Regions from separate parts of the Streptomyces johnsoniae genome, predicted to be linked through region 2. Evidence: riboswitches for the same ligand, from Rfam matches in the RefSeq annotation. Region 2 holds a riboswitch; each other region holds the start of a gene.

Region 1 (10,277 bases), on a different contig from region 2:
GGGGCGGGGGCGCTGGCCACCCAGGGCCGCACCGCGCCCCCGCCCAACCGCGAGCACACCGAACGTGCCCGCACCGGCAGGACCCTGCGCCGGCCGGCGTTCCTCCTCCTCGCGCTGCTCAACCTGGCCATCGGGCTGTACTTCGGCACCATGGGGGTCGCCGTGAGTGCCTTCGCCATCGGCCACGGGACTCCCGGTGCCGCCGCGCCGATCATCGCCGCCGCCGCGCTCAGCGGGCTGCTCGCCGGCTGGCTCTACGGGCTGCGGCGGCACCCGGCCCCGGCGCGCCGCCAACTCGTCATCGCCGCCGCCTGTCTCACGGGGGCGGCGCTGCCGCTTCCCCTTGCGCCGTCCGCCGTCTGGCTCGGCGCGGCGGTGGCCGCCGCGGAGGCGGCGGTTCCGCCCACGCTCGTCCTGCTGAACGTCCTCACGGAACGGACCGTTCACCCGGCCGTCCTCACCCAGGCCCTCGCCTGGAACAACTCCGCCAGTGCGGCCGGTTCGGCACTGGCGGCGTCCCTCGCCGGGCGCGCCGCCGACGCGTGGGGGGCCTCCGCCGCCCTCGCGCAGGCCCCCGCGGCCGGGCTCGTCCTCCTCGTCCTCTCGCTCGTCCTTGCACGCGTCCTCTCAACGGCCGCTCGGCGGTCGGGCGGGGCGCCCGGGGCGGGTGATCCGGACGAGAACCGCGCCGCGTAGTGCCGTGGGGCGGTGAGGCGCCCGGAACGGTCACGCCTGGCATATCGAACGCCGATCGGCCGCCGGACGCTGCGGACTGCAGGCGTTCCGCTCAAGACGCGACAGACAGCCCCGGTCCACGGGCCGCCACCGGTCGGTCGGGCCGAAACGGAGCCGCCGAACGGCCGGGGGGCCGTCTCCCGCAGGGGGAGACGGCCCCGTTCACACTGCTTCGCGATGGGATGCCGTCAGCGAAGGTAGACGTTCGGCTGCGGCGGGCGGGTCATGCCGGCCCCCAGGAAGTAACTGGGGTGCGGCGGTTGGTTGTAGGCGGTGTTCTGCCAGGCCAGCGCGACCCGGTACTGGGCGTCGTGGGCCAGGGTGTGCAGCTTGACGTCCGTCGCGGTGCTCGTGGCATAGATCCGCAGAGCATTGTTGCCCGAGTGCCGCCAGATGACCTCCTCGCGCCAGTCGCCGAACAGGTCACCCGACAGAACGGGGGTGGACTTGGTGCCGTTGCTGGCGGCGACGCCGCTGGCGGTGAGCAGGCGGGTGTCGCCGCCGGTGCCGTACTTGTCGATCTGGGTGCCGTTCAGCAGCTCCCGCACGGGGTCGGCGTCCCACCAGGCGAGGAAGTTCGCCGAGGAGGGGTTACGTCCCACGTTGCCGCCGGAGGAGTTGCGCAGCTGGTTCATGTTCGGGCCAGAACCCCAGAACTCCGCGCCGGGGTTGCCGGCGTAGATGTCCGCGGCCACACCACGCCCCGGTCCCTCGGAGCCACTGGTCGGGGTGCGGTGGATGTTCTGGCCGGTGCGGGCGTCGTGCAGGTCGGAGCCCGGCTGGTTGCCCGACTCGTGGATGGAGAAGACCTCGAGCCCCGAACGGGAGGGCACGAAGTCGCCCACGTGCAGGGCGTCACCGTGGCCGTAGCCCGTGGAGTACATCAGGCGGCCGTTGTCATCAATGGTGGCGGCGCCGTAGACGATCTCCTGCCGGCCGTCGGCGTCGACATCCGCGATGGACAGCTGGTGGTTGCCCTGCCCGTAGGCGGCACCGTTGCCCGAGGCGTTGGAGTCGAACGTCCAGCGCCGGGTGAGCTGCCCGTCCCGGAAGTCCCAGGCCGCGATGACGGCGCGGGTGTAGTAGCCGCGCGCCATGACCAGGGAAGGGCGCTGGCCGTCGAGGTAGGCGGTGCCGGCCAGGAAACGGTCGACCCGGTTGCCGTAGTCGTCGCCCCAGGACGGGACGCTGCCCCGCGGAGGTTCATAGGTGACGGTGTCCATCTCCGCGCCGGTCTGCCCGTTGAACATCGTCAGGTACTCGGGGCCGCTCAGGATGTAGCCGCCGGAGTTACGGTGGTCCGCGTTCGCGTTGCCGATCACGCCGCCCTGCCCGTCGCGGGTGCCATCGGCTGTCTTCATCGCGACCTCGGCGCGGCCGTCGCCGTCGTAGTCGTAGACCTGGAACTGCGTGTAGTGCGCGCCGGCCCGGATGTTGCGGCCCAGATCGATACGCCACAGCCGCTGGCCGGTCAGCTGGTAGGCGTCGATGTAGACGTTGCCGGTGACCCCGGACTGGGAGTTGTCCTTGGCGTTGTCCGGGTCCCACTTGACGATCAGCTCGTACTGACCGTCACCGTCCACATCCCCCGGGCTCGCCTCGACCGGCGTGTACCCGGAGCCGGGCCGCTGGAGGGGAACGTCGAGGTAGTTGCCGCCGGTGAAGCGGAGCGAGCCTTCCGACGGTTCCTGCTCGGTGCCGTCCACCACCGCACGCACGGTGTAGGAGGCGTCGGCGGGAGCGCCCCGGTCCAGGTAGTTGGTGGAGTCGGTGATCGGCGAACCGTTCACCTTGGTCGAACCGCGGTAGACGTTGAACGCCGTGTCGTAGCCTTCGGTGCCGAGCAGCCGCCAGGACACCAGGTTCCCGTCACCCGAACGGACCGACACCAGGCCACGGTTGAGGTCCTCCATCTGCAGGGCCTCGCCGGTCGGCGGGTCGGGGTCCGGGTCCGGGTCGCCGTCGACCGGGACCAGCTGCCACTGCTGATTGGCACCGTCGTTGTCGGTGTACTGGGAGACCCGGGCGCCGTCCGCCGTGGACCGCTCCCACACCTCAAGCGCCTTGCCGCTGCGGCGGTTGATCAGCTGCACGTAGCCGCTGTCGGTGTCCACGACGCGGAACTGCTGATTGGCGCCATTGCTGTCGGGCCACTGGATGACATTGGCCCCGTCCGCGGTGGAGAGCGCCTCGATGTCCACCACTTGACCGCTGAGCGCCGACTTCAGGCGGTAGTAGCCGCCCCCCGAGTCGACGAACTGCCACTGCTGCCAGGCCCCGTCGTCACGCGACCACTGAACGATCGGCGCCCCCTCGGCAGTGGCCGCGTCGTTCACGGACATCACCTTGCCGCTGTGCCGGTTGACCAGCACGTAGGACGCGTTCGTGTCGATGACCGCGGCCTGCGCCGCGGGCGCCGGAAGAGCGACCAGCGACACCGCGGCCATCAGCACGACCAGCACCGAGGCCAGCAATCCACGGGTACTTCGGAATCTGCGAAGCGAGAGATACATGACGGCTCCTTCGAAAGCGATTACCGAGCCACGCACCCACCGAGCAACCAACGATGAAACGATTCATGACCACGGCGCACGAACAGCCCGTGATCAGGTCGAGCGGGGTGTGGGAGCGCTCCCGCAGCGTAGAACCGCCGCTTCCGGAACCGCAAGACGCGTGCGCCGAATACATTCAACCGACGAGCGGCGGCCGCGTAGCAGCCGCACGCGCAGCACCGCGAAAGGCCCCGGATAGAAAGCGCGTTCGCCTGGCCAACCCGACCGGGCCGCGGCCCAGGCCCCGGCCCGGAGCCCGCCCGCCCGCCCGCCCGCCCGCCAACTCGGCTTGCCGCCGACCGGGGTGACCAACGCCCAGGCGCCCCGCGCACCATCAGCTCGCCCGCACGCGAAAAGGTTCGCCACTCCGGGCACTTGATGAATCAACCGCAGGGGAGCGCTCATGGCGCTCCGGAACGCCCGCCCGCCGTCGGGGGCGACGCGCCGTCCCCCGGACCCGACGCCCAACTCGCCTTGATACGACGTCACTGCGACACCGTGATCAACCTTTCACACACTGCCCAGCCGTGCGCGGCGCATCATTCTGATCGATTGTGATTGCACTCGATGCGATCGGGTCCATTCTATTGACGCCTGTTCATCTCTGTTCAATGATGCGAATCGATGGTCGGCCCTGGACACCGGCACAGGTAAGTGGCTGACGTGGAGGAGGACTTCATGCGGCACGAGGATCGACGGCGCACCGTCCGATGGCGATGGGACTCGTTGGAGGACGGCAGCGTCCACGGCGGCCGCTGCCGCATCGCGGGCATGGCGCCCTTCCGGCCAAGCACGAGGGCCGACCCGCCGGACATCAGCTGGACCTGAGCCGGGGCCAGCGGCTGGAGCCGTCGGAGGACAGCAGCGCAGACGTACCGGACGGAGAGTGCGCGTGCGTGCTCGGGCGTGGTTCCGGCATCACACCGGATGAGGAATCGATCCGGCTGCTCAGACGAAGTCCGTGAGGGAAGCGGGGGCGCGACCCGAAGGATACGGATGATGGAGTGCACCAACGGTTCCGCGCGCGGGCGTGCGACGTGAGGGTGCTGAAGGACTACGGCGGCGGGTGCCGCAGGGGTCGTGCGCGGCCCGCCGCTGCCGTGGGCAACCGGCAGCGAGCAAGCCCGGCTCCGATGCCTCGGGCTGGACAACTGTCGGCATGCCGAGCCCGAGGGTCCCCTGGCTCAAGACGTTCATCGACAACGACACCCGCTGCACCCGGTCCCTGTGCCCGGACCCGGCTGACTGGAACGGCATCTCCGGCTGCCAGAACGCAGGCCGGTACGAGCCGGCGGTCGAGTAGGCGCCCGGCCACGGCTCGGCAAACACCCCCCTCCGCCCCGCCCGGATCTTCGCTGAGACCTGTGAGGTCACCACCTGTGAGGTCACCAACGGCAGAACAAGTCGCCATGGGCGCCTACCGCCCGGTCCTGACGCCCATCTGAGCCGCACACCGCCCCCGCGGAAAACCCCTACGAAGAATCCCCCACACAAGGAGTCATCAATGACGATGCGACGGCGTACATTCCTGGGCCTGAGCGCGGCCGGCGCTGCGGGCGTGGGCGCGTCCCTGCTCGGTGCCGGGCAGGCGCTCGCCACCCCCACCCGTCACCTGCTGGACGCGCCGACCGAGCCGTTCGCCGTAGGCGTGCGTGAGTACGCCTGGACGCGCGGCGACCGCCGGTGCACCACCTTCGTCTACTACCCCGCCACCGGCACCCCCGGCGGGAACCCCGTCACCGACGCTCCCGTAGCCGAGGGCGCCTTTCCCATCTGCAACTTCACCCACGGCTACGGCTCCAGCCCGCAGAACTCCGAGTTCTTCATCCGCCCCCTGGCCGAAGCCGGCTTCGTCGTCCCCGCGCCCCACTTCCAGTTCAACTTCGACGACGTCTACAACGGCAACCAGTCCAAGGACGTCTCCGAGATCCTCACCCGGACCCTTGCGCTGAACGGGTCCGACGACCCTCCCCCAGGCCTTGGGGGCCTGGGAGGTACCCCCATGCGGCCACATCGACGCGGCTCCCGGTGTCGGCGTGTCCGGTCACTCGATGGGCGGCATGACCACCCACGGCATGCTCACCGCCTGGCCCGACGACCGGATCACCGCCGCGATCCCGCAGTCAACCGTGGACATGGGCGACCCGGCCAGCGCGGTCGCGGCCAACGTCCTGTTCGTACACGGAGACCAGGACCCCACCTGCCCCTACGACGAAGGCCGCCGGGCCTACGAGGAACTGCCGGCCCCCAAGGCGTTCCTCACCTACCTCGGCGGAAACCACACCAGCTTCTGGGGCGACGACCGGTTCCCCGCCACCTGCGTGGACTGGATGCGCTGGAGCCTGTACGGCGACACCGCCGCACGCGACCGCCTCCCCGAAGACGCCAGTGGCGACGACACCGCCTGGGAGTTCGTCCAGGAGTAGGCCCATCGATGCGGAGGCCGTGTCAGAACCGGCTTCTGCACCGCCTCTGCGCGATTCCGAGCGATTCCGAGCGAAAGGAAAAGATCATGACCCATACATCCCGTGCGAATCCGTGGCGATGGCGGCTGCTCGTCGCCGCGTCGTTGTTCGCGTTGGTAACCGCGCCGCTCTCGGCAAGCGGTCCCGTTGCCGCGGCGGAGAGCACGGCCGGCGGCGAGGCTGAATCAACCGATCCTCTCGTCGCGCTGTCCGAGCACGTTTCCCCGCACTCCGCCGCGGACTTCACGGCCGGCTCCTGGGCACCCTTCGCGTCGGCCAGGGACGCCGCCGTGCAGCTGATCGAACGGGGAGAGGCAACCGCCGCGGAGCGTACCGAGGCGCGCGCGGCGCTCCAGGAGGCCACCGATGACCTGGTGATGGTCCGCGGCCTGACGACTCTGGTCGCCGACTACGAGACAGCGTCCCCACCGACTACACCGCTGCCTCCTGGGCTCCCTTCGCCGAAGCGTTGACCACCGCGGCCGATGTCGCAGGCGACCCGTCGGCGACCGTGCCGGACGTCGCGGCCGCCAAGACGGACCTGCAAAGTGCCGCTTCCGAACTGGAACCTTTGCAGGGGTCATTCGAGACCATCACGAACGACGCCTTCTGGAACGACACCGATGGCAATCCCATCTACTCGCAGGGTGGTGGCGTTTTCCGGTTCGGCGACACGTACTACTGGTACGGCGTGCACTACGCCGGCGCCGAGTCCTACCGAGCAGATCCGTCGAGGAAGTACGACAACCAGGTCACCTTCGTGTCGATCCCGGTGTACTCCTCGCAGGACCTGGTGAACTGGACTTTCGAGAACGACGTCGCCACGACTGCCACCGGCCTCGGCGACCTGGGCGGCAACCTCGGCGACGCCGGCTGGGTGGGGCGTCTTGGCGTCTCGTACAACGAGAACACCGGCAAGTACGTGCTTCCCGTGCAGATGTGGCACCCGGCGCACGACCACGGCGTTCTGTTCCTCCAGGGCGACTCGCCCACCGGCGACTTCGCCTTCGGCAACTTCCAGACCCAGGTGCAGAACTCGCCGACCACGGGCACCGGGGACCAGACCGTCTTCACCGACGAGGACGGGCAGGACTACCTGATCTTCTCCAACCGGGAGGGACGCTCCCGGGCTTTCGTCTCCAAGCTCAGCGAGTCCGACTCGCTGAGCGCGGAGCCCGCGGTCGAGGTCGGCTACAACGCCGATGGCCGCGAAGGCAACGCCATGTTCAAGCTCGACGGCAGCTACTACCTGGCGGCCTCGGACCTGCACGGCTGGAACTCTTCGGTCAACCATGTCATCGAGTCCACCACCGACGACATCCAAGGTGATTACTCGGACGAGTACACCCTCCCGGGTACCGAGATGGACTACAGCCACGTGACCCAGACCGGGTTCTTCGTGACGGTCGAGGGAACGGAGCAGGACACGGTGCTGTATGCCGGCGATCGCTGGGCCGACTTCGCGTGGAACGGCATCGGCTACAACCAGTGGATGCCGATCAACCAGAACGAAGCGGGCGAGCTCCAGTTCCATTCGATGAGTCAGTGGCAGTTCAACGCCGCAACCGGCCAATGGCGGGTCGGGCCGCAGAACAACTACATCCTCAACCCCGACTTCCAGGCCGACCGGATCATCGTCTCGGACCTGACCGGGTGGACCAACACCGGCGGCAGCGTGACCAACGTCGAAGGCGGCGCGAACTCCAGCCGGTTCGCGTTGCAGGTCAGCGGCGGCGGCACGCAGCAGGAGATCGACGTGCCCGAAGGCGCCTACGCCCTGTCCCTGTCCGCCAGGGGGGAAGCCGGCGAGGTCGTGGTCACCGACGCCGACGGCAACGACAACGTTCTGGAGGTCCCCTCCTCCGGTGGCTGGTCCGAGCACGAGCTGACCGGGATCGAACTGCCCGCCGGGCCCGTCACCGTGACGGTCCGCTCCTCGGGGTCCGGCGGCTTCACCGTCGACGGCCTCTCGCTCGTCCGGCAAACGGGATAACCGGCCCCCGAGCCGTCCCGTTGACGTACCGCCGGTGCGGGCGGTCTCCCCTGCTCGCCAGCAGCCGTCTCCCGCGCCGCTACTGATCGCTTCCCGCACCGGTCAGGGGCGGCCGGGGCCTGGCCTGGGCGGGCCTGGCCGGGCCTGGCCTGGCCCGGCCGGGGGGGAATGACGCGCTGTGATAGCTTGCCGGGGCCAGTCGAACCCACACGTGCGTGGGTCAGGGAATCCGGTGCGAATCCGGAACTGACGCGCAGCGGTAAGGGGGACGGGCGGGGCAGCGGCCACTGGACCACGATCATGACCACGATCACGGTCCGGGAAGGCGCCTCGTCCGGGTGATCCCGAGTCCGAAGACCTGCTGGCGGCCTCCGCGCCCGGCGTCGTGCGGCGGAGGGACACCGTCCGACAGGGTTCCGCGTTCGAGCCCTCGACACCCGGGGAAGTGCATGCCGGTCGCGCAGTTCGTCCGTCCTTCCGTCCTGGTCCTCTCGGGAGCTCTGCTCCTGACCGCCTGCGGTGCCGACGCGTCCTCGCCGCCCTCGTCATCGCAGCCAGGGGAGAGCGGCTATCCGCTGACGCTCGACAACTGCGGGCGGACGGTGGAGATCGCCGCCCCGCCCCGGCGGGCGGTCTCGCTGTCCCAGGGCACCACCGAGATCCTGCTGTCCCTCGGTCTCGCCGACCGGATCGTCGGCACCGCCACCTGGACCGACCCGCTGCCCGAGGCGCTGGCGGAGGCCGGTGCGTCGGTGCCCCGGCTCGCCGACAACGCCCCCTCCTTCGAACGGGTCCTGGACACCGAACCGGACTTCGTCTCCTCGTCCTTCAGCTCCCTGCTCGGCACGGGGGGCGTGGCCACCCGCGAGCAGTTCGAGGAGCTGGGGGTGCCCACGTACCTGTCCCCCGCCGACTGCGTCGGCAAGGACAACAGCGGCGACGGTGACGGGGTGCGCACCCAGGCGTTCACCATGGAGACGGTCTACGGCGAAGTCCGCGAGCTGGCCAGGGTCTTCGACGTAGAGGAGCGCGGCGAGGAGCTGGTCGCCGAGCTCGAAGCACGCGCGGCGCGGGCCACCTCCGGCATCGACGCGTCCGGGGTGTCGTTCCTGTACTGGTTCGCCAACTCCGAGGCCCCCTACATGGCGGGCTGCTGCGGCGCTCCCGGCGTCATCACCGACGCGTTCGGCGCGGAGAACGTGTTCGACGATACCCACGAGGAGTGGCCCCAGATCAACTGGGAGACGGTCGCCGACCGCGATCCCGACGTGCTGGTGATCGGCGACCTCGCCCGCGACTCGCAGACGGCCGAGAGCGCGGCGGAGAAGATCGCGTTCCTGGAGTCGCACCCGGTGACCCGGACCATGACGGCTGTCCGCAACGAACGGTACGTCCTGCTCAGCGGTCAGGCCATGGACCCGACCATCCGCACCGTCGAGGGCATCGAGCAGGTGGCCGCGGCGCTGCGCGAGCACGGGCTCGCGGAGTGAGCCACGGCATACGTCCGGCCACCCGCGGGGGTCTGCTGTGGGGGGCCGGACTCGCCGCGCTGTGCGCCTCCGTCGCCGTGACCGTCACCATCGGCCCGGCGTCCATCGGCGTCGGCGACGTCTGGTCCACCATCGCGGCCCGCCTGGGCTGGGGCACCTCGGATCTCCCCAGGCTGCGGAACGAGATCGTGTGGAACCTACGGCTGCCGCGCGTCCTGCTGGCGGCCGTGTGCGGCGCGGGACTCGCGGTGTGCGGGGCGGTGATGCAGTCGCTGCTGCGTAATCCGCTCGCCGACCCCTTCGTCCTGGGCGTCTCCTCCGGGGCCTCGACCGGGGCCGTCGTGGTGGTCGTCCTCGGCGCCGGCGGCGGCGCGCTTTCGGTCTCCGGGGGCGCGTTCCTGGGGGCCGTCTGCTCCTTCGCGCTGGTGCTGCTGCTCAGCCACACCCTGGGCGGCACCCCGGACCGGGTGGTCCTCTCGGGGGTCGCGGCGATGCAGCTCTTCTCCGCGCTCACCTCCTTCGTGGTGATGACCGGCGCCGACGCGGAGACCACCCGCGGCGTGCTGTTCTGGCTGCTCGGTTCGCTCGGCGGGGCGGGCTGGACGGACGTGTGGCTGTGCCTGGCGGTGCTGCTCGCGGTCCTGGTGGTGTGTCTCGGGTACTGCCGGACCCTGGACGCCTTCGCCTTCGGGCAGGACGCGGCGGCCTCGCTCGGGGTCTCCGTCGCCTGTACCCGGCTGGTGCTGCTGTGCGCGACCGCGCTGCTGACCGGCGCGCTCGTCAGCACGGCGGGGGCCATCGGCTTCGTCGGCCTGGTGCTGCCGCACGCCGCCCGCGCGCTGACCGGTCCTGGCCACGGGCGGCTGCTGCCGGCCTGTGCCCTGGCGGGTGCCGTGTTCCTGGTGTGGGCCGACACGCTGGCGCGCACGGTTCTCGATCCGCAGGAGGTACCGGTGGGGGTGGTGACCTCGCTGGTCGGTGTCCCGGCCTTCGTCCTCGTCCTGTACCGCACCCGCCGCGGCGTCAGGAGCGCGGCATGACG
Region 2 (10,277 bases):
GACTGCCCGGGAAAGACCATGATCTTCTTCTTGCCCTCGATGTCGTCCAGCATCCGCCCCACCCGCAGCCGTTCGCGCGCGCCCGAGGCGGGCTCCTGCGAGAAGTACAGGTCCCAGCACGCGGGCAGGGCGACGCCCTCTGGCGCGAGATCGGCCGCGGGCAGGGCCACGTCGAACGCCGGCCCGTCGAGCGGCGCCGGGTAGCGCAGCACGTGCTCCGGCACGTTCCGCAGCACCAGCAGCAGCGTCCAGGGCGCCGCCGCGCTGCCGACCGGGTCGTGGCCGTGCAGCGCGCCGACGAGGCGCAATCGTCCGTCGCGCGGCCAGACCTGCGCGAGTTCCGCGTGGGCCCTCATGCCGTCCGCCGCCCCGCGGTGGCGCCGCCCGCCGGATAGCCCCAGGCGGCGCAGATCGGGTGCAGGGGAGCGGGAACCTCGCCGGGCGCGGGGAGCGGGCGGCCGTCCTGCACGCTGCCGCTGCGGATCTTCTCCTTCCAGTCGCCGAGACCCTTGACCGGTTCGCCCGAATTGTGGTCGCCGTAGTCGAGCAGCTGCGGCTCCCAGGGCACGTCGAGGAAGGCGCAGATGCCCTTCAGGGCGGAGGCCGGGTCCTCCGTCAGCTCCTCGTAGCGGACGGTGTGCCCGGTCAGGTGGTCCCTGGCCCGCTCCACGGCGTTCATGAAGCGCAGGGAGTCGAGGACCGCGTGCTCGGGGCTGCGCCTGACCGGGTCCGCCTCGTGCCACGACCTGGCGATGGACGCCGGGTGGCGGAGCAGGAAGACGAATCTGGCGTCCGGCCAGCAGGCGGCGATGCGCTCGTGGACGAACGCGTTGCCCGGCGTCTTTTCCACCAGGAAGGTTTTCCCCGACTTCACCAGCTCGCGGTGCAGCAGCCGGTCCCACAGCAGGTGTTCCGCGTCGCCGCGGCCAAGTCCGAGCGCGGCGAGGGATTTTTCGGCGAGCCCGGTGGCGAAGTGCACTTCGAGCCGGCGGAAGTGCAGTTCGTGCGGGGCGTGCAGCTGGGAGTGCCCGTTGAGCATCATCCGCAGCAGCGTCGATCCGGAACGCACCGGCGCGATGATGAACACCGGGCGGCGCAGCAGCCGGTCGGCGCCGGAGGCGGCGGGCCGTCGGTAGGCCGGGGCCCCGGCCCGCGGCTTGCGCGGGGGGACACGCCCCGGCGCGCGGGCGGGGGCCGAGCCGGCGCGCTGCCCGGCGTGGCCCCTGGGCACGCGGCGCACCTGGAATCCGGTCGCGGAACCGAGCGCGGCGTTGAGTTTCCTGAGCAATGTCATGGCCTACGAGGCTAAACACCAACCCGGGCCCGGACAACGGATGTCGGTGCGTACGCGTTCATACACCAGAAATACTGCGATCGGTAATTCCGTACCCGCCAAGCGGGTTGTTTCCCTTGTGGCGCTTGGGCCCCTGAGTGGCGCGTGCGGCGCTCGGCCGTCATAAGGGACGCGCGAATTGCACACAAAGGAGTGATGGCCCGGGAGTTTCGACCCGGGACGTGAACCTCCCCCAGGACCGGAGTCCGGGGGGAGGTCAGGAGGCGGCCGGGTGGCCGGGTGGCCAGGCGGCCGGGCGGCCGGGAGGTCCGGGCCGGGTCAGCGGTGGCGCTGGGCGAGCTGCTGCACCCACCCGTCCACCTGCGCGGTCCAGTTGACGCCCGCCGCGTCGGCGTGGCCGACGACGTGGCGGTTGAGCGCGTCGCCGCCGCCGGAGAACAGGCCGCCCCGCTTGTCCGCCTCCAGCACGATCTCCACGCCGCCCGGCGAGCCGAGGAACGTCAGCTCGATCTCCCGGATGGCGTGCGCGTACTGGCCGGGCGGGGTCAGCTCGATCTCCTGGTAGAACGGCAGCGTCTGCCCGGTGCCGCCGATGCGGCCCAGCTCCAGGTCGGCCGACTTGAAGCCGAAGCCGAGCTGCGCGAACGCGTCCAGGACGGCCTGCTGCACCGGCATCGGCCGCACCAGCAGCGGGTCCAGGTCGCCCTGGTCAAGGGCGCCGGCCACCGCCAGCTCGGTCCGCACGCCCAGGGATACGCCGATCTGGCGGCCGTACACCTCGTTCACCGGCGTCTCCCAGGGCACGCCGACGGAGAAGGGGATGGCGAACCTGGCACCCTCGGTCAGCTTGAATCCGCCGCCGACGACCTCGCGGTGGAAGACCACCGTGCCCTGCGTCTCCACGTCCTCGGCCTCGGACTCCACCCGCGCCACGAAGTCGAGGGTGACCTGCGTGATCTCCGTGTCCATGGTGCCGCCCTCCACCAGCACCTGACCCGCCAGTGCGGCGCCGGGCACGACGGCCCCGCCGTTCAGCACCGTGTCCACCGAAGGACCGCCCACTCCCAATGCGCCGAGAAGCTTCTTGAACACCATCCCGGTCCCCTCCCTCTCATTCGCTGCTCGTCCGTGTCGGCGCCTGGCCCGCGGGCAACGTGCCCGCGGGGCCGCGGCGATCCCACGCTACCGGTGCGCCTGCGCGGCGAACCGGTCGGTGGCCGCAACGAGCGCGCGGGCCAGCCCGGGACCGCGGCCGTGGCCCGAGTCGCCCACCATCGTCAGTTCGCTGCCCGGCCAGGCGTGCGCCAGCTCCCAGGGCGTGCCCAGCAGGTTCCCCGGGTCGAGCACCCCCTGCACGAGCGCGCCGGGCACGCCGGACAGTTCACCGGCCCGGCGCAGCACCTCGCCCTCGGGCAGCCAGGAGCCGTGGCTCCAGTAGTGGGTGACGATGCGGGTGAACGCCATCCTGAAGTCGGGTGCGGCATAACGGGGGTTGGGGCCGCCCGAGCCCACGTCGAAGGCCTCCTCCCAGTCGCACCAGTCCCGCGCGGCCCGCTCCCGAACGGCCGGGTCCCCGGCGCGCAGCAGCCGCGCGTAGGCGGTCGGCAGGTCGCCGTCGCGGTCGGCGGCGGGCACGCCGGACAGGAAGCGTTCCCAGGCCGCGGGGAAGTACTGGCCGAGGCCGCGGGTGAGCAGGTCGGTCTCCGCCCGCCGCCCGGTGGCCAGGCCGGAGAGCACCATCGCGGCGACCCGGTCCGGCCGGCGCAGGGCGTGGAGCAGCCCGAGCACGCACCCCCAGGAGCCGCCGAACACCAGCCACCGGTCGATCCCGAGGTGATCGCGCAGCAGGTCCATATCGTCCAGCAGGCGGTCGGTGGTGTTGGTGCCGAGTCCGGTCGCCGGGTCGGCCGCGTGCGGCGTGCTGCGTCCGCAGCCGCGCTGGTCGAACAGCACCAGCCGGTAGGCCGCCGGGTCGAAGTACCGGCGCGCGCCCGGCGTGCAGCCGGAGCCTGGCCCGCCGTGCACGACGACGGCGGGGACGCCGTCGGGGTTGCCGCAGGTCTCCCAGTACATGCGGTGGCCCTCGCCGACGTCCAGCATCCCGTGGGCGTACGGCTCGATCTCCGGATACAGCGCGCTCATCGTTCCCTCTTCTCTCCGGCTTCTCTCCGCGCTCCGCCAGTTATCACAGCACTCATACAACAGCGCTGTGATATTACGGGGCATGGCCTCCCCCTACGCCGTCTCCGGCCTCGGCACCCGGCTGCGCCACCTCCTCGACCAGCTGGAGTCCGACGTCGCGACGCTCTACCCCGCGCTCGGCCTCGACGACTACCGGCCCCGCTTCACGCCCGTCGTGCGCGCCCTCGTCGCCCTCGGCCCCCGCTCGATCCGCGACCTCGCCGCCGCTATCGGCGTGACGCACTCGGCGGCCAGCCAGACCGTGGCCCAGATGAGCCGCCGCGGGCTCGTCACGCTCGAAGTCGGCAGCGACGCCCGGCAGCGCGTCGTTCACCTCACGGAACGGGCCCGCGCGCTGCTGCCCGCCCTGGACGCGGAGTGGGCCGCGGTGGAGGCCGCACGCGCCGACCTGGAAGCCGAACTGCCCTACCCGCTCGGCGAACTGCTGACCGCACTGGAAGCCGCCCTGGAACGGCGGCCGTTCCGTACACGCATCGCCGCTGCGTCCGCAGGGGCTCATGAGTACGATGACGGGCGATGATACGAACACACAGGGGTCCGGCCGGCGCCACGCGGCGTACCGCCGTGTCCGCCTGTGTACTCGCCGTCGTCGCCCTGCTGTGCGCCATCGGGCTGTGCACGCCCTCCGCGGCCCACGGCGGCGGAGAGGGGCCGCGGCTCCACACGAGCATCGAGCCGGACATGGACTACGAGGAGCCGGGGAGCAGCTGCCACGGCGGCCCCGGCATGCCGGCCGACCCGGTGCCCCCGCCGCCCGTCCCGCTCCACGTGCCCGCCCCCGACCCGGTCCCGCGCGCCGCACTCGACTGCGCCGCGCCGGGCCCGGCCGGGCCCGTACACGACGCCGTGCCGTCCGTGGACCTGCACCGCCTCCAGATCCAGCGCACCTAGGCCGTGTCGTTCGGATCTTCGCGGGGCCGCGCCGCCGGCTACGGCACCTCTCCCTCCTTGCCCGCCACCGGGCAGGAGGGGCCCAGTTGTCGCATCGCGCGAGTACGTCCCCCAGACTCCGTCCGGGAGGTACCCCCACATACGAGCTGCGATACTCCTCCCCCAGCCGCCAGGCTGGGGGAGCACCGCATCCAACGACGCGGCCTGATCCACGAAGATCCAAACGACACGACCCAGGGCGGGAACGTGACGCCGCCCCACCGGGTCGCGCGCCGGTCGTGCGCGCCCGTGCACCACACCCCCCGTTCCCCTCTCTCGCCGAGGACGTTGCCATGGCTGCCAAGAAGAACAAGAAGAGCGCCGCTGTCGGGCGCCGCGAGAAGATCGAGGAGGCCCGCCGTAGGGAGCGGGCCCGCGATCGCCGCAACCGCCTGCTGACCATCGCCGCGAGTGTCGCCATCGTCGTCGCCCTGGTCATCGGCGGCATTTTCATCGTCTCCTCCTCCGAGGACGACGACGGCGACAACACCGCCCAGCCAGGCGAACCGGCGGACATCACCGGTGTGGAGACCTGGTCGGACCTCGCCCGCGACCACGTCGAGGGCGAGGTCGACTACCCGATGAACCCGCCGGCCGGCGGCGAGCACTCCCAGGTGTGGATGAACTGCGACGCGGACGTCTACGAGGACGAGATACCGAACGAGAACGCGGTGCACTCGCTCGAACACGGCGCCGTGTGGGTCACCTACAACGACACCGCCGCGGAAGCCGACCTGGAGACCCTCAGCGAGCGCGTCTCGTCCACCTCCTACTCCCTGATGAGCCCCATGGCGGACCAGGAGTCGCCGATCACGCTCACCGCGTGGGGCGCGCAGCTGCAGCTGGACACCGCCGACGACCCGCGGGTCGCCGAGTTCTTCGACTCCTACGTGCAGGGTCCCCAGACCCCCGAGCCCGGTGCCGCGTGCACGGGCGGAATGTCGCAGTGACCGGCCGCCGGGCCCTGGTGGCGGCCAGCGGCCTCACCGGCCTGGTCGCCGCGGTGCTCATCGCCGTGTCGGCGTTCGTGCCCACCGCCGAGGACGATCCGGGGGAGGACTCCGCGGACGTCGGCTTCGCCCGCGACATGGCCGTTCACCACCAGCAGGCCGTCGAGATGTCGTTCATCGTCCGCGACCGCACCGACGACGAGGAAGTGCGGCTGCTCGCCTACGACATCATCAACACCCAGGCCAACCAGCGCGGCATGATGCTCGGCTGGCTGGAGAACTGGGGGGCGAGCAAGAGCACGAACACCCCCATGGTCTGGATGCCGGGGCACGAGGGCGGCGGTCACGGCGGCGGCGGCCCCATGCCCGGCATGGCCACCGACGAGGAACTGGACGCGCTGCGCGAGGCCGAGGGCCGCGACGCCGAGGTCCAGTACCTGGAGCTGATGACCGTGCACCACCGCGGGGGCGTGGACATGGCCGCGGCCGCCGTGGCACGGGCCGACACCGAGGAGATCACGCGCCTCGCGGCCGGCATGGTCGAGGCGCAGGAGTCCGAGATCTCCCTGATGGCGGACATGCTGGAGGAACGCGGCGCCTGACACGTGTCAAAACGCCGCGCGCGGAAACTCGGGTACCGCCCGATGCCGCCGGCCCGGGACCGCGTTACCCGGCTCCGGGCCGGCCGGCTTCCACGCGGGGCACGTCAGGCACGCGAGGAGCGCCCATGAGCAGCACCAAGGCCACGGTCCGCGACAATACGGACGCCTCCCGCTTCGAGGCGTGGCTCGACGGTGAACGGGCCGGCTTCGCCGACTACCTGCGCACCGGCGACCTCGCGGTGTACCCGCACACGGAGGTGGCCGAGGGCTACGAGGGCCGCGGCGTCGGCAGCAGCCTGGCCAGAACGGCGCTCGACGACGCGCGGAGCCGCGGGCTCCGGGTGCTCGCGCCCTGCCCGTTCATCTCCGGCTGGCTGGAGCGGCACCCCGAGTACCACGACCTCGCCTACCGCAGCGGCAGCCGCGTGACGGACTGATACCGCCGGGACGCGCGGCGCTACCGCCCCCGCAGCCGCTCCATCTCGCGGCGGTCGCGTTTGGTGGGCCGGCCCGTGCCCCGGTCGCGCACCGGCAGCGCCGCCGTGACCTCGCGGGGCGGCGGCGGAGGGCTGTTGTCCACGAAGCACTCGGCGGCGACGGCCGCGCCGACCCGCTTGCGCAGCAGCCGCGACACCACGACGAGCCGCTCCCGGTCCGGCTGCCGCACCCGCACCTCGTCGCCGGTCCGCACCGGGTGCGCGGGCTTGACCCGCTCGCCGTTCACCCGCACGTGCCCGGCCCGGCACGCCGCGCCTGCCGCGGACCGGGTCTTGGCCAGCCGGACCGCCCAGATCCACGCATCGACCCGCACGCTCGTCGCGTCCTCACCCATGCCTTCGACTCTAGCCCTCCCGGTCCCTGCCCGGCCCGTCCCGGCGCCTCCGGCGAGCCCGGCGCCGAGGACTCCGCGGAGCCGGGGGAGACGCCGGGCGCGGAAACCGAAGGGGCCACGCCATCCCCCGGCGGCACCCAGGCCCCTGGCCCCGCGCCCACGGAGGCCGCCGAATGGTCGGGCGAGGACGAGGAGTTCGCCCAGGAACAGGCCGAGGGGACCGAGACCTGAACTCACGTCTGCCGCAAGGCAGATCGACAACCGCATACGCGTACGGCCGAGGGAAGCCGGTGAGAATCCGGCACTGACCTGCAACCGTGAGCGGCGCCCGCCTGGGTGCCGTGAGTCGGATCACTCGCGCCGCACGTGAGACCGCTTCCCACTGTCACGGACCGCGGCGTGGAGACCCCGCCGACCTGTACCCCTCGCTCACCCCGCTGTCCTGGCCCGAGGTGCCCGCGCTCCCGGCGCTCGCCGTGCTCGCGGGGCTGCTGCCCGCCGTCCTCGCCCCGCCGCCGCTCCCGCAGCCGAGGGAGGCCGTCGCGTGATCGTCTTCGGCGAGGTGGGCTTCGCCTACCACGGTGCACAGCGCCCGGCCCTCAGCGGCGTCCGCCTGCACATCGGCGAGGGCGAACTGTGCCTGGTCGCCGGCCGCACCGGCGCCGGGAAGTCCACGCTGCTCGGCGCGGTCAACGGACTCGTGCCGCGCTTCACCGGCGGTCGGCTCTCCGGCCGCGTCACCGTCGCCGGGCAGAGCACGCAGAGCCGTTCCCCGCAGGAGTTCGCGCACTTGGTCGGCGTGGTCGGCCAGGACCCGCTCGCCGGCTTCGTCACCGACACCGTCGAGGAAGAACTCGCCTACGGAATGGAGCAGTTGGCGGTCGGTCCCGACACCATGCGCAAACGCGTCGAGGAGACCCTCGACCTGCTCGGCATCGCCGACCTGCGGCACCGCCCCCTGCGCACCCTCTCCGGCGGGCAGCAGCAGCGCGTCGCCATCGGCTCCGTCCTCACCGCCCACCCCGCCGTCCTCGTTCTCGACGAGCCCACCTCCGCCCTCGACCCGACCGCCGCCGAGGAAGTGTACGCGTCGTTCGAGGACTACCTGGTGACCGAGATAGCCGGGCACGCCCAGACCGCCGACTACTTCTACCTGATCACCGTCAACGGGACCGCCACCTCGGTCGGCGGCTGCCAGTTCCTCCTCGACGAGGGCGACGACGTTGCGCTCACCTGGACCGAGGCCGAGTAGACCGCGGCCGCCCGCCGGGCCGCACGGGCGGGTGAACGCTCCCCCGTTCACCCGCCCCGTCCGGGCTCCGCGCGGCGAACACCGCGGCGTTCCCGACGCCGACGAGCGTCGCCGCCCGGCTTGGGCATCGTCGGACCCGGCCGCCTCGACCACCGTGGCCGCGTCGCCTGCTGCGGGACACCCCCGCGGCCCCTGGTCACGCCCCGGAGCCTTGGCCCTCCGGTCCTCCCAGCCGCCCGAGGCCATCCGCAGTCTGAGAGAGTATCCGGCAATACCGCAGCCGGAGGGGCCAAGTGACCACTGGGACAAGGATGTTGAGCGCCGCGACGCTGGTCGTTCTGCTGGGTGCCACCGCCTGCGGCGCCGAAGAGCCGGCGCCACCGGACGGCGACGGCCCCCGGCCCGTCCGCACCCGGGAGGACACCCCGCCCGCCCCGGAGCCGGAGTCCGAGCTGACCGAGCCGTCCCCCAGGGAAGACCTGACCACCCCCCTGCCACCGCCGGAGCCGACGCCGCAGAGCCCCGAGCCCACGCGGACACCGCCCCCGGCGGCGGAGACGCCCCCGCCCCCGGAACCGCCCGCCGAGCCGACCGGGCCCCAACTGCGCCCGGAGGACTGCGAGATCGGCGACGCGATCTGGGACGACTACCTGCGGCAGCTGTGCGAGGAGTACATGACCGGCGCCGGGTAGGACGTTGGGCCAGGACCTCAGGGCCGCAGGAACTCCAGGTCGATGCCCCAGGAGTCCAGGACCCCGCCGTGCCCGCCGGCGCGGGCCGCGCGTTCGACATCCGCGAACAGGCCGCGCTGCGCGGCCGGATCGCCGTCGGCGAGGATGCGGCGCAGCCGCGGTAGCAGCCGTTCCGCCGCCCAGCCGCGCCCCAGCGGCCGGCGCGACAGCTCCCACTCCAGGAACTTGTTGTAAGGCCGGACCCGGCCGTGCAGCGCGAACAGCACCTCCAGCGCGAACGGGACACTCTCCGCCGCGTCGAAGTGCGCCAGCGCGCCCCGGCCGTCGCGGTGACTCTTCAGGGACCGGTAGACCTGGTTGATGTACGCGTCGAGGTAGCCGGCCGCCTGCTCCGCCGCCTCCGCCGCCGTCAGCGTCCGCTTCCGGTCGAGGATGTCCGCGATGCCCCCGCCGAGGCGGTCGGCCAGCACCCGCGCGTGCACGTACGCGTAACGGGACCAGCTCTGCGGGTCGCCGGGCAGCCCGCGCCTACGGAACTCGGCGAGCTTCAGCACCACCAGGTCCAGCTGGTCCGACCGGTAACCGTCCAACGCGTCGAAGGCGGACGGCCCTTCGTCGCCGGTGACGACGTGCACGTCGAAGTCGGAGCGCACGGTCGGCATGCCGTCATGGGCCCGCGAGCCGGACAGGACCACCCCGAGGACGGTCGGATCGGCCTCGGCACGCGCAAGGAACGCGGCCAGGGTGGTTTCGGCGTCGGCGCCGGGGGTGAGGTCGTACTCCACGGTGAGAACTCCACGTCGATGTGTCCGCGGCCCGGCGGGCCACGGATGCCTGATCCATGTCGACGTCCGTGGCCGCACGACGCGGCCACCGGGGGATTCACCTCACACCGCGGACGCTACCCGCGACCGCCCGCGCCACGGAAGCGAATTAGACGCCCACCGCTCCGTCGATGCCCTCGCGCAGCAGGTCGGCGTGCCCGTTGTGCCGCGCGTACTCGTGGATCAGGTGCAGCATCACCAACCGCAGCGACACCGTCTCGCCGGTTCTGGTGTGCCGCCCGGTCACCTCCAGCGACTCCGCCGCCGCCTCGACCCGCCGTGCGTGCGCCACCTCCGCCTCCCAGGCCGCGAACACCTCAGCGGAAGTGTCCGCCTTGCTGGCAGCATCGCGCACGGTTGCCGCCCGTACCCGGCTGTGCCGAATCGCCGCGCACATGGCGGGCATGACCGCGATCGTGCTCCACGACATGGGGGCGCACCGGGAAAGCACCCGCTGGTTTCATACCGCGGGCCGTGCCGCAGCGGAGAGCGGGGACCGCGACCTGCACGCCTGGGTGCTCGGCCGCGAGGCGATGGTGCCGCTCAACTTCGGGGCCGCGGCGGTCGCCGGACAGATCACCGAGCAGGCGCGCGCAGTGGCCGCCGGACGGGCCACCGCGGCCACCGCACTGGTCACCGTTGTGGCGGCCCGTGCACACGCGGCTCGTGGTGACCGAGCGGCGGCGCTGAGCGCAATCG
Region 3 (10,277 bases), on a different contig from region 2:
ACCTGCTGGAGATGCTCCTCGACGGCGCGCCCCGGCCGGCCGCGATCCTCGGCTGCCCGGTCGGCTTCGTCGGCGCGGCCGAGTCCAAGCAGGCACTGACCGATCTCGCCGCCGACCACGGCATCGACGTCCCGTACGCCACCGTGCGCGGACGCAGAGGCGGTTCCGCCATGACGTCATCGGCCCTGAACGCGCTGGCACAGGAGGCGGAGTGAACGACACGACGAAGGGCCGCCTCTACGGCGTCGGCGTCGGCCCGGGCGACCCCGAACTGATCACGCTCAAGGCCGCACGCCTCATCGCCGCCGCCGATGTCGTGGCCTACCACTCCGGCGCAGGCAAGCGGTCCAACGCCCGCCGCATCGCCAGTGACCTGATACCCGCCACGGCCGTCGAGGAGGAACTGGTCTACCCCGTGACCGTCGGCACCACCGACCATCCGCTCGGCTACGAGGGGGCGTTGGCCGACTTCTACGAGACCTCCGCGGCGCGGCTCGCGGGGCACCTCGACGCGGGCCGGAACGTCGTTCTGCTGGCGGAGGGCGATCCGCTGTTCTACGGCTCGTACATGTACATGCACGACCGGCTCGCCGAACGCTACGCCGCCGAGATCGTGCCGGGCATTCCGGCGTTCGCCGCGGCCACCGTGGCCGCCGGTTCCCCGCTGGTGCGGCAGACGGACGTGCTCACCGTGCTGCCCGGCACGCTGCCCGAGGCGGAACTGGCCCGCCGGCTGGCCGACACCGACGGCGCAGTCATCATGAAGCTCGGCCGCACCTTCCCCGCCGTGCGCCGCGCCCTGGCCACCGCCGGGCGGCTCGACCACGCGCTCTACATCGAACGGGCCTCGATGCCGGGGGAGCGCCGGCTGCCGGTCGTCGAGGTCGCCCCGGAGACCGTTCCCTACTTCTCCCTCATCCTCGTCACCGGCGACAGCCGCAACGGCCGCCGTTCGCGCACGAAGGCCGCGGCGCGCCCCGCCGAGACCGGCACGACCGCCGAGACCGGCACGACCGCCGAGACCGGCACGACGGCGCCGCCGAAGCCGTCGGCGCCGGCCGAACTGCTCGTGGTCGGCCTCGGGCCAGGACCCCAGGAGTGGCTCACCCCGGAGGCGACCGCGGCCCTCGCCACGGTCGACCACGTGGTCGGCTACCGCGCCTACGTCGACCGGGTGCCCCGGCGCCCCGGCCTGGCACGGCACGCCTCGGGGAACACCGTCGAGGCCGACCGCGCCAGGTTCGCCCTCGGCCTGGCCCGCGACGGCGAGAAGGCCGCCGTCGTCTCCGGCGGCGACTCCGGGGTGTTCGGGATGGCCGCGGCCGTCTTCGAGGCGGCCGAGGACCCCGCCTACGCCGACGTGCCCATCCGCGTCCTGCCCGGCGTCAGCGCCCTGCAGGCGGTCGCCGCGCGGGCCGGGGCGCCGGTCGGCGCCGACTTCGCCGTCGTCTCCCTCTCCGACCGGCTCAAGCCCTGGGAGGTCGTCGAACGGCGGCTGCGCGCCGTCGCCGAGGCCGACCTGGTCCTCGCCGTCTACAACCCCGCGTCCCGCTCCCGCACCACCCAGGTCGCCGAGGCACGGCGCGTTCTGCTGGCGCACCGCAAGCCCGAGACGGTCGTCGTCGTCGGCCGTGACATCGGCCGGGCCGGGGAGACCCTCACCGTCACGACCCTGGGCCAGCTCGAACCGGACACCATCGACATGAAGTGCCTGATCGTCGTCGGCGCCTCCGCCACCCGCGTCAGTCCCGCCGGCCGGGTCTGGACACCGAGGTGGGTCGTGTCATGACCGTCCACTTCGTCGGCGCGGGCCCCGGCGCGGCCGATCTGCTCACGGTCCGCGCGACCCGCCTCCTGGCCGCGGCCGACCTGGTCCTCTACCCGGGCACCTACCTCGACGCCGAGGTGCTCGCCCACTGCGGCCCCAGGGCCGAACTCGTCGACACCCAGCACCTCGACCTCGACCGGATCGTGGACCTCCTGGCCCGCGGGGCCGCCGCGGGCCGGGAGGTCGTCCGCCTGACGTCGGGCGATCCCTCTCTCTACTCCGCCCTCGCGGAACAGACCCGCCGGCTCTCCGCCGCCGGGGTGGCCTGGGACGTCACGCCCGGCGTGCCGGCGTACGCCGCCGCGGCGGCGCTCGTCGGCCGGGAACTGACCGTTCCGCTCGTCGCCCAGTCGGTGGTGCTCACCCGCACCCGGGCCCGTTCGACGGCGATGCCGGAGAGCGAGTCGCTCGGCCGGTTCGCCGCGACCAGGGCGTCGCTGGTCCTGCACCTGGCGATCCGCCGCATCCGTGCGCTGATGACCGAGATCGAGCCCGAATACGGCGGCGACTGCCCCGTCGTGGTGGTCCACCGGGCCAGCCAGCCGGGGGAACTGGTCCTGCGCGGCACCGTCGCCACCATCGCCGATGCCGTCGAACGGGCCGGGCTGCGGCAGGCCGCCGTCATCCTCGTCGGGCGGGCCCTGGGAGGCGAAGGCGGCGAGTCGTACCTCTACGACAGCGCCCGGGACCGCACCGGCCTCAACGACCGCACCGGCCTCAACGACGGCGCGTCCAGGCCCACTGGGTGACGGTCCGCGCCGGTGTCCAGCCCGTGAACGCGCCGAGCGGCGCCGCGCTCTCCACGGCCAGCCGGGACAGCTCGCCGCCGTGCAGCAAGTAGGCGTCGGCGAGCACCCGTTCGGTCTCCAGCGTCACGCCGTGGACCACCAGCCGCCCGCCCGGGCGCAGCGCGCCGAGGCAGGCGTCGAGGACCCCGGGCCGGGTCGCCCCGCCGCCCACGAAGACCGCGTCCGGCACCGGCAGGCCCGCCAGCGCCTCCGGCGCCGTGCCCTCGACCACGGTGAGCGTGGGAACGCCGAGCCGCGCCGCGTTCCGCCGGACCCGCGCCGCCCGTTCGCCGCGCGTCTCGACCGCGGTCGCCCGGCAGGTGGGATGGGTGCGCAGCCATTCGATGCCGACAGAACCGGCCCCCGCGCCCACGTCCCACAGGTGCGCCCCCGGCGCCGGTGCGAGCCGCGCGAGCGCGGCCGCGCGCAGGTCGCGCCGGGTGAGCTGACCGTCGTGCTCGTACGCCTCGTCCGGCAGCCCGGTGGCCCAGCTGACGCCGGGGCCGCGCAGGTCGAGGGCGAGCACGTGCAACGCCGGTACGCCGGACGGCGGGTCGGCGAGCCAGCCGTTCGCCGTCGCCGCCGTGCGCGACTCCGTGGCCGCGCCGAGGTCGCCGAGGACCGTCACCGTGCTCTCGCCGTACCCGGCGCCGGCCAGGAGACCCGCCACCACGCCGGGGGCGGACCGGTCGGCGGAGAGGACCAGGACGCGGTGGCCCGGCGCGAGCGAACGCAGCAGCAGGTGCGCGTCGCGGCCGACGACCGTGACGACCTCGCTGCTCTCGGCCGACCAGCCCATCCGGGCCCGCGCCAGGGCCACGGACGAGACCGCGGGCTCGATCAGGACCGCCCCGGCGCCCAGCACCTCCACCAGGGTCGTGCCGATGCCGGACACCATCGGGTCCCCGGAGGCGAGGGCGACCACCGGCGCGGTGCCGAGCGAGTCGAGCAGGGCCGGCAGTCCCGCCCGCAGCGGCGAGGGCCAGGTCTCGCGCCGCTGCCCCGCCACGGGCGGCACCAGGCCCAGATGCCTGCTGCCGCCCAGGACGACGCCGGCGCCGCGCACGACGCCCCGCAGCCGTTCGGGCAGCCCGTCCCAGCCGTCCGCGCCGATGCCGACCACCGTGATCCGCGGCCTGAGCGCGGGGTCCGCGGGGACTCCCGTGGCGTTCACCATGGAACGAGACGCTATCGTGAACGCCGGAAGGCACGAGGTGCCCCAGTGGCCCAGCCATCGGAAACGGTGGGGAAGGCCGGTGGGGAGAATCTGGGAAGCCGGTGAGACTCCGGCACAGGCCCGCTGCGGTGAACCGAGCCCGCTCACGACGAGCAGGGACCCGGCAAGTCCGAAGACCGGCCTCGCGCCCGAGCACTTGGGTCTGGACAGGACCCAGAGGATGGCGAAGCGAGCGGGAGCCTCACATGCCGGCGCAGTACCCCTTTTCCGCAGTTCTCGGCTGCGACACCGAGCACCCCGACGGACTCGACGACATGGGTCTCGCGCTGATCCTCACCACCGTCGCCCCCGAGATAGGCGGCGTTCTCGTCCGGGGCGAGAAGGGCACCGCCAAGTCGACCGCGGTGCGCGCGCTCGCGGCCGTGCTGCCGCCCATCGACGTCGTGGCGGGCGACCGCTTCGCCACCGACCCGAACGACCCGGGGGCCGCCTCGCCCGACGGCCCTTTCCCTGCGGACGCCGCCACCGAGACGCGGCCCGTCCGCCTCGTCGAACTGCCGGTCGGCGCCACCGAGGACCGCGTCCTCGGCTCGCTGCACCTGGAACGCGCGCTGGCGCACGGCAAGGTCGAGTACGAGCCCGGCCTGCTCGCCCGCGCCCACCGCGGCATCCTCTACGTCGACGAGGTCAACCTGCTCCACGACCACCTCGTCGACCTGCTGCTGGACGCCGCCGCGATGGGCCGCGCCACCGTCGAACGGGACGGCGTCTCCGTCGAGCACGCCGCCCGGTTCGTGCTCATCGGCACGATGAACCCGGAAGAAGGCGAGCTGCGGCCGCAGTTGCTCGACCGGTTCGGGCTGACCGTCGAGGTCGCCGCCCCGCGGGACCCGCGCCTGCGCGCCGAGGTGGTCAGGCGGCGGATCGCCTACGACACCGAGCCCCGCACGTTCGCCGAGCGCTACCGGGCGGCCGATGCCGCGCTCACGACGCGGATCGCGGCGGCGCGCGAACGGGTCGGGAAGGTACGCCTGGGCGAGCCTGCGCTGCTCAAGATCGCCGAGGTGTGCGCCGCCTTCGAGGTCGACGGGCTGCGGGCCGACATCGTCACCGCCCGCGCCGCCGTCGCCCACGCCGCGTGGGAGGGCCGCGACGAGGTGACCCGCGCGGACATCCGCCGGGCCGCGATCCTCACGCTGCCGCACCGCCGGCGCCGCAAGCCGTTCGACGCCCCCGGCCTCGACGAGGACCTGCTCGACCAGCTCCTCGGCGACACCGAGCCGCCCCCGCCCGCGCAACCGCCTCAAGGTCCCGAGGACCCGACGCCGCCGGATCGTGGCGACGGCAGCGATGACGGGGCGGGCGACGGGTCCGGCCACGGTGACGGCCCGCCGGGTGACGGCCCCGGCCAGGACGCGCCGGGCGCTCCGGCGGCCACCGCGCCCGACACGGACGCCGGCCACCCGGCCGTTCCGGCCTCGGCGCCCTACCGGCCCCGGCTGCTGACCGTCCGCGGTCTCGGCGACGGCGCCGCCGGGCGGCGCAGCCGGGCCCGCGCCGCCATCGGCGCCCGGGTCGGCGCACGCCGCGCCGACGGAACGTCCGGGTCCCTGGACCTCGTGGAGACCCTGCGTGCCGCCGCCGGCGGCGGCAGGACCGCGCGCCGAACGGCCGGCGGCCGGCCCGAACTGCGCCCGGAGGACCTGCGGCACGCCGTCCGGGAGGGCCGCGAGGCCAACCTGGTGATGTTCTGCGTCGACGCGTCCGGCTCCATGGCCGCACGCAAACGCATGACGCAGGTGAAGACCGCGATCCTCTCGCTCCTGCTCGACGCCTACCGGCGCCGGGACAAGGTCGGCCTGGTGACGTTCCGGGGCCGGCAGGCCGAACTCGTCCTGCCGCCGACCCACTCGGTCGAGATCGCCGCCCGCCGCCTCGACGAACTGCCGGCCGGCGGCCGGACCCCGCTGGCCGAGGGCCTCCTCGAATCCGCCCGCGTCCTGCGGCGGGAACGGCTCCGCGACCCGCGCCTGCGCCCCCTGCTCGTCGTCGTCACCGACGGCCGGGCCACGGGCGGTCCCGACGCGGTCGCCCGGTCGCGCCAGGCGGCGGAGTACGTCGCCGCGTCGGGCGTCACCTCCGTGGTCGTCGACGGCGAGACCGGCCCGCTGCGGCTCGGCCTGGCCGCCGACCTCGCTGACCGGCTCGGCGCCGAACACCTGCCGGTCACCGAGGTCAGCGCCGAGGCGCTCGCCGGGAGTGTCCGCGACCGCACCGGCGGCCTGAGGGGGGCTGCCTGATGCCGCAGGGCCGGCCCCCGACCGTTCCCGACGACGGCCTGACCACGCGGCAGCGGCGCAGGCGCCCCCTGGTCGTCGTCCACACGGGCGAGGGCAAGGGCAAGTCGACCGCCGCCTTCGGCCTCGCGCTCCGCGGCTGGAACCAGGGCTGGCGCATCGGGGTCTTCCAGTTCGTCAAGTCCGCGAAGTGGCGCGTCGGCGAGCAGGACGTTCTGGAGCGGCTCGGCCGGCTCCACGCCGAGACCGGCGAAGGCGGGCCCGTCGAGTGGCACCGGATGGGCGCGGGATGGTCCTGGGCCAGGAAGCGGGGCGACGCCGCCGACCACGCCGCTGCCGCCGCCGAGGGGTGGGCGGAGATCAAGCGGCGCCTGGCCGCGGAGACCCACGACCTGCTCGTGCTCGACGAGTTCACCTACCCCATGGCCTGGGGCTGGGTCGACGTCGACGACGTCGTCCGCACGCTGGCCGGGCGGCCGGGCCACCAGCACGTCGTCATCACCGGGCGCCGGGCCGACCCGAGGCTGGTCGAGGCCGCCGATCTGGTCACCGACATGACCAAGGTCAGGCATCCGATGGACACGGGGCAGAAGGGCCAGCGGGGCATTGAGTGGTGAGACGGGGGTGCGGCTGCCGCGGCTGATGGTCGCCGCGCCCGCCTCGGGACAGGGCAAGACCACCGTCGCCACCGGCCTGATGGCCGCCCTGCGCGCGGCCGGGCACGAGGTGAGCGGCCACAAGGCAGGCCCTGACTACATCGATCCCGGGTACCACGCGCTGGCCACCGGCCGTCCGGGCCGCAACCTCGATCCGCACCTCGTCGGCGAGCGCCGCGTCGCCCCGCTCCTGCTGCACGGCGCCGCGGGGGCCGATATCGCCGTGATCGAGGGCGTGATGGGGCTCCACGACGGCCGGCTCGGAACGGACGGCTTCGCCTCGTCCGCGCACGTCGCCACGCTGACCCGCACGCCCGTCGTGCTCGTCATGGACGTCGCAGGGCAGTCCAGATCGGTCGGCGCGGTGGCGGCGGGCATGGCCGCCTACGACCCCGGGGTCCACGTGGCCGGGGTCGTGCTCAACCGGGCAGGATCGGCCCGCAACACCGCCGAGATCGAACGGTCGCTGGAACGCGCCGGGCTCCCCGTCCTCGGGGTCGTGCCCCGCGACGACCGCCTGTCCGCGCCGTCGCGCCACCTGGGTCTCGTTCCGGCCGCGGAACGCGACGACCCGGCGCGGCTGATCGCGCGCCTCGGCGAGCGGCTGGCCCGGTATCTCGACCTCGACGCGCTCCTGGCCGCCGCCCGCGCGGCCCCCGACCTCGGCACCGAGGAGCCCTGGGAGCCGGGCCGCGAGGTCGTCGCGGCCGGGGACCGGCGGCCGGTCGTCGCCGTCGCGGGCGGCCGTGCCTTCACGTTCCGGTACGCGGAGACCGAGGAACTGCTGACGGCGGCCGGATGCGCGGTGGTCACCTTCGACCCGCTCACCGACACCGAACTCCCCGCGGGCACCCGGGGGATCTATCTCGGTGGCGGCTTCCCCGAGGTCTACGCGGCCGACCTCGCCGCCAACGGCGCCCTCCTGCACGACCTGCGCACCGCCGTGCGCCGCGGCATCCCCACCGTCGCCGAGTGCGCGGGGCTGCTCTACCTCGCCGCGTCGCTCGACGGCGCCGAGATGGCCGGGGTCCTGCCGACGGCGACCGCCATGACCGACCGGCTCACCCTGCGCTACGCCGTCGCGACCGCCGCCGCCGACAGCCTGGTCACCCGGGCCGGCGAACGGGTCACCGGCCACGAGTTCCACCGCACGCAGGCCACGCCCGCGGCCGGCACCGTTCCGGCCTGGCGGATCGACGGCGAGGCCACGGGGTTCGCGTCGGCCACGTGCCACGCCTCGTACCTGCACGTCCACTGGGCCGGCCACCCCCGGCTCGCGCAGCGCTTCGCCGACGCCGTCCACGCCGCGGCACCGCACGCCGCGGCACGGCACGTCACGCCCCGCCCCGCCGCCGTGCCCCACGCCCCGAGCGAGCCGGTGCCGGACCCGCTGCGCCACCACGGGGACCGCGAGACGGGCCCGGGACTGATCGACTTCGCCGTCAACGTGTACGACGGCGGGCGGCCGGAGTGGCTCGACCGGGCGCTGCGCCGAAGCCTCGACCGGGTGGCCGACTATCCCGATCCGGCGCCGGCCAGGGCCGCCGTGGCCGAACGCCACGGACGCCACGGTGACGAGGTGCTGCCCACGGCCGGTGCCGCCGAGGCGTTCACCCTCGTCGCGCGCCTGCGCGACTGGCAGCGGCCGGTCGTCGTCCACCCCCAGTTCACCGAGCCGCACGCCGCGCTCGAACAGGCGGGCCACCACGTCACCCCCGTTCTCTGCCGTCCCGACCGCGGATTCCGGCTGGACCCGGCGGACGTGCCGGAGGAGGCCGACCTCGTCGTCATCGGCAACCCGACCAACCCGACGGGCGTGCTCCACCCGGCCGAGGTGGTGCGCGGCCTGCGGCGCGCGTGGCGCCTTGTCGTCGTCGACGAGGCGTTCATGGACGCCGTTCCGGGCGAGCGGGAGTCGCTGGCCGGGGAACGCCTGGCCGGGGTCGCCGTGATCCGCAGCCTCACCAAGCACTGGTCCATCCCCGGCGTGCGCGCCGGGTACGTGGTCGCCGACCCCGGGGTGATCCGCGAACTGGCCGCCCACCAGCCGCCGTGGTCGGTCTCGACGACGGCCGTCGACGCCACCGTCGCCGCCTGCTCCGCCGCGGCGGCATCCGAAGGACGTGACCGGGCCCGCGCTCTCGTCCGGTGGCGCGACTACCTCGCGGACGGGCTGCGCGAACGGGGCTTCGAAGTGATCGCGTCCTCGGCGCCGTTCGTCCTCGCCCGCCTCGGCGATGGCACGCACCCGCTGCTGCGGGCCCGCGGCATCGCGGTACGGCGAGCCGACACCTTCCCGGGTCTCGGCAGCGACTGGGTCCGCGTCGCGGCCCGGCCGCCCGAGCGCACCCGGCGGCTCTTCGCCGCCCTGGACGCACCGCTCCCCCCGCCGGTGGCCGCGGTGGCCGCCCCATGACGCCCGGCGCCTCCCGAGCCGCCGGGCTGCTGCTCGGCTTCGCCGCCGACCGGCTGCTGGGCGATCCGCGCCGCCACCACCCGGTGGCGGGCTTCGGCGCGGTGGCATCGGCCCTGGAGCGGCGGATCTACGCCGACCGCCGTTCCCGCGGCCTGGCGTACACCGTCGCGCTCGTCGGGGGAGCGGCCCTGGCCGGGCGCGCCGCGGACCGCCTCGCCGAGCGGTGCCCGGTCGCCCACGCGGCGGTCACCGCGACCGCCGCGTGGGCGGTGCTCGGCGGCCGTTCCCTGGAGCGGGAGGCGCTCGCCGTCCACGCCTGTCTCGACCGCGGTGACCTGCCCGCGGCACGGCTGCGCCTGACCCACCTGGTCGGGCGCGACACCAGCGGCCTGGACGAAGCCGGAATCGTGCGGGCCGTGGTCGAGTCCGTCGCCGAGAACACCTCCGACGCCGTCGTGGCGCCGCTGGTGTGGGGCGCGTTCGCCGGTGTCCCCGGGCTGCTCGGCTACCGCGCGGCCAATACCCTCGACGCCATGGTGGGTCACCGCACCCCCAGGCACGAGCGGTTCGGCTGGGCCGCGGCCCGGCTCGACGACCTGCTCAACCTGCCGGGATCGCGGCTCGGCGGGGCCCTCGCCGCGGCTGCGGCGCCGACCCGCGCGCGCCAGGCGCTGGCGGCCTGGCGCGCGGACGCCGCCGCCCACCCCAGCCCGAACGCCGGCGTCGTGGAGGCGGCCTTCGCCGGATCGCTCGGCGTCCGGCTCGGCGGCACCAACCGCTACGGCACCAGGACCGAGCACCGCCCGGTCCTGGGCACCGGGCGCAGGGCCCGGCGCGCCGACGTTCCGCGGGCCGTCCTGCTCGCGAGGCGGGTCGGCACGGGGGCGGCGCTGCTGGCGGCCGGCGCCGCCCTGGCCGGCGGGCGCTCCGTGCGACGCTGAGTGGGAGGGACCGGTCTGGTGTGGCCGGTCTGGTGTGGCCTGGTCATGGGTACCGGCGGGTCGCCCGTGCCGGCGAGGCGGGTCGGTGTGGGGGCGGCGCTGCCGGGTACGGGCGCCGCGCCCGCACCCGCGACCGGTGACGGTGGCCGCCGGGCGGGCCGGTGGAGGTCCCGG

The links. A riboswitch is a leader RNA that binds a small molecule or an ion and turns the genes downstream of it on or off. The one in region 2 is predicted to bind cobalamin.
Region 1: it holds a riboswitch for cobalamin, as region 2 does, so the genes downstream of both, RM779_RS16980 (ABC transporter substrate-binding protein) here and RM779_RS24820 (ABC transporter ATP-binding protein) in region 2, are expected to answer to the same signal.
Region 3: it holds a riboswitch for cobalamin, as region 2 does, so the genes downstream of both, RM779_RS17030 (VWA domain-containing protein) here and RM779_RS24820 (ABC transporter ATP-binding protein) in region 2, are expected to answer to the same signal.

Annotation. Positions count from the first base shown of each region.
Region 1 covers NZ_JAVREV010000008.1:329,000-339,276, forward strand. Annotated here, with positions in the region: gene RM779_RS16945 (MFS transporter) at 1-696, shown strand, start outside; gene RM779_RS16950 (rhamnogalacturonan lyase family protein) at 924-3,248, opposite strand; gene RM779_RS16955 (hypothetical protein) at 3,966-4,115, shown strand; gene RM779_RS16960 (hypothetical protein) at 4,447-4,590, shown strand; gene RM779_RS16965 (alpha/beta hydrolase) at 5,348-5,713, shown strand; gene RM779_RS16970 (hypothetical protein) at 5,800-6,225, shown strand; gene RM779_RS16975 (family 43 glycosylhydrolase) at 6,222-7,745, shown strand; cobalamin riboswitch at 7,925-8,125, shown strand; gene RM779_RS16980 (ABC transporter substrate-binding protein) at 8,195-9,235, shown strand; gene RM779_RS16985 (FecCD family ABC transporter permease) at 9,232-10,275, shown strand; gene RM779_RS16990 (ABC transporter ATP-binding protein) at 10,272-10,277, shown strand, end outside.
Region 2 covers NZ_JAVREV010000015.1:145,025-155,301, forward strand. Annotated here, with positions in the region: gene RM779_RS24765 (hypothetical protein) at 1-356, opposite strand, end outside; gene RM779_RS24770 (sulfotransferase family protein) at 353-1,294, opposite strand; partial or broken gene RM779_RS24775 (sporulation protein) at 1,616-2,389, opposite strand; gene pip (prolyl aminopeptidase) at 2,477-3,436, opposite strand; gene RM779_RS24785 (MarR family winged helix-turn-helix transcriptional regulator) at 3,519-4,016, shown strand; gene RM779_RS24790 (hypothetical protein) at 4,013-4,387, shown strand; gene RM779_RS24795 (DUF3105 domain-containing protein) at 4,720-5,376, shown strand; gene RM779_RS24800 (DUF305 domain-containing protein) at 5,373-5,978, shown strand; gene RM779_RS24805 (GNAT family N-acetyltransferase) at 6,104-6,415, shown strand; gene RM779_RS24810 (RNA-binding S4 domain-containing protein) at 6,436-6,951, opposite strand; cobalamin riboswitch at 7,092-7,218, shown strand; partial or broken gene RM779_RS24820 (ABC transporter ATP-binding protein) at 7,355-7,900, shown strand; gene RM779_RS24825 (hypothetical protein) at 8,356-8,754, shown strand; gene RM779_RS24830 (hypothetical protein) at 8,772-9,539, opposite strand; partial or broken gene RM779_RS24835 (mycothiol transferase) at 9,688-9,921, opposite strand; gene RM779_RS24840 (hypothetical protein) at 9,983-10,277, shown strand, end outside.
Region 3 covers NZ_JAVREV010000008.1:346,850-357,126, reverse strand. Annotated here, with positions in the region: gene RM779_RS17050 (precorrin-8X methylmutase) at 1-215, shown strand, start outside; gene RM779_RS17045 (precorrin-2 C(20)-methyltransferase) at 212-1,789, shown strand; gene RM779_RS17040 (cobalt-precorrin-4/precorrin-4 C(11)-methyltransferase) at 1,786-2,577, shown strand; gene cbiE (precorrin-6y C5,15-methyltransferase (decarboxylating) subunit CbiE) at 2,546-3,793, opposite strand; cobalamin riboswitch at 3,827-3,978, shown strand; gene RM779_RS17030 (VWA domain-containing protein) at 4,039-6,093, shown strand; gene cobO (cob(I)yrinic acid a,c-diamide adenosyltransferase) at 6,093-6,707, shown strand; gene RM779_RS17020 (cobyrinate a,c-diamide synthase) at 6,697-9,162, shown strand; gene RM779_RS17015 (cobalamin biosynthesis protein) at 9,159-10,103, shown strand.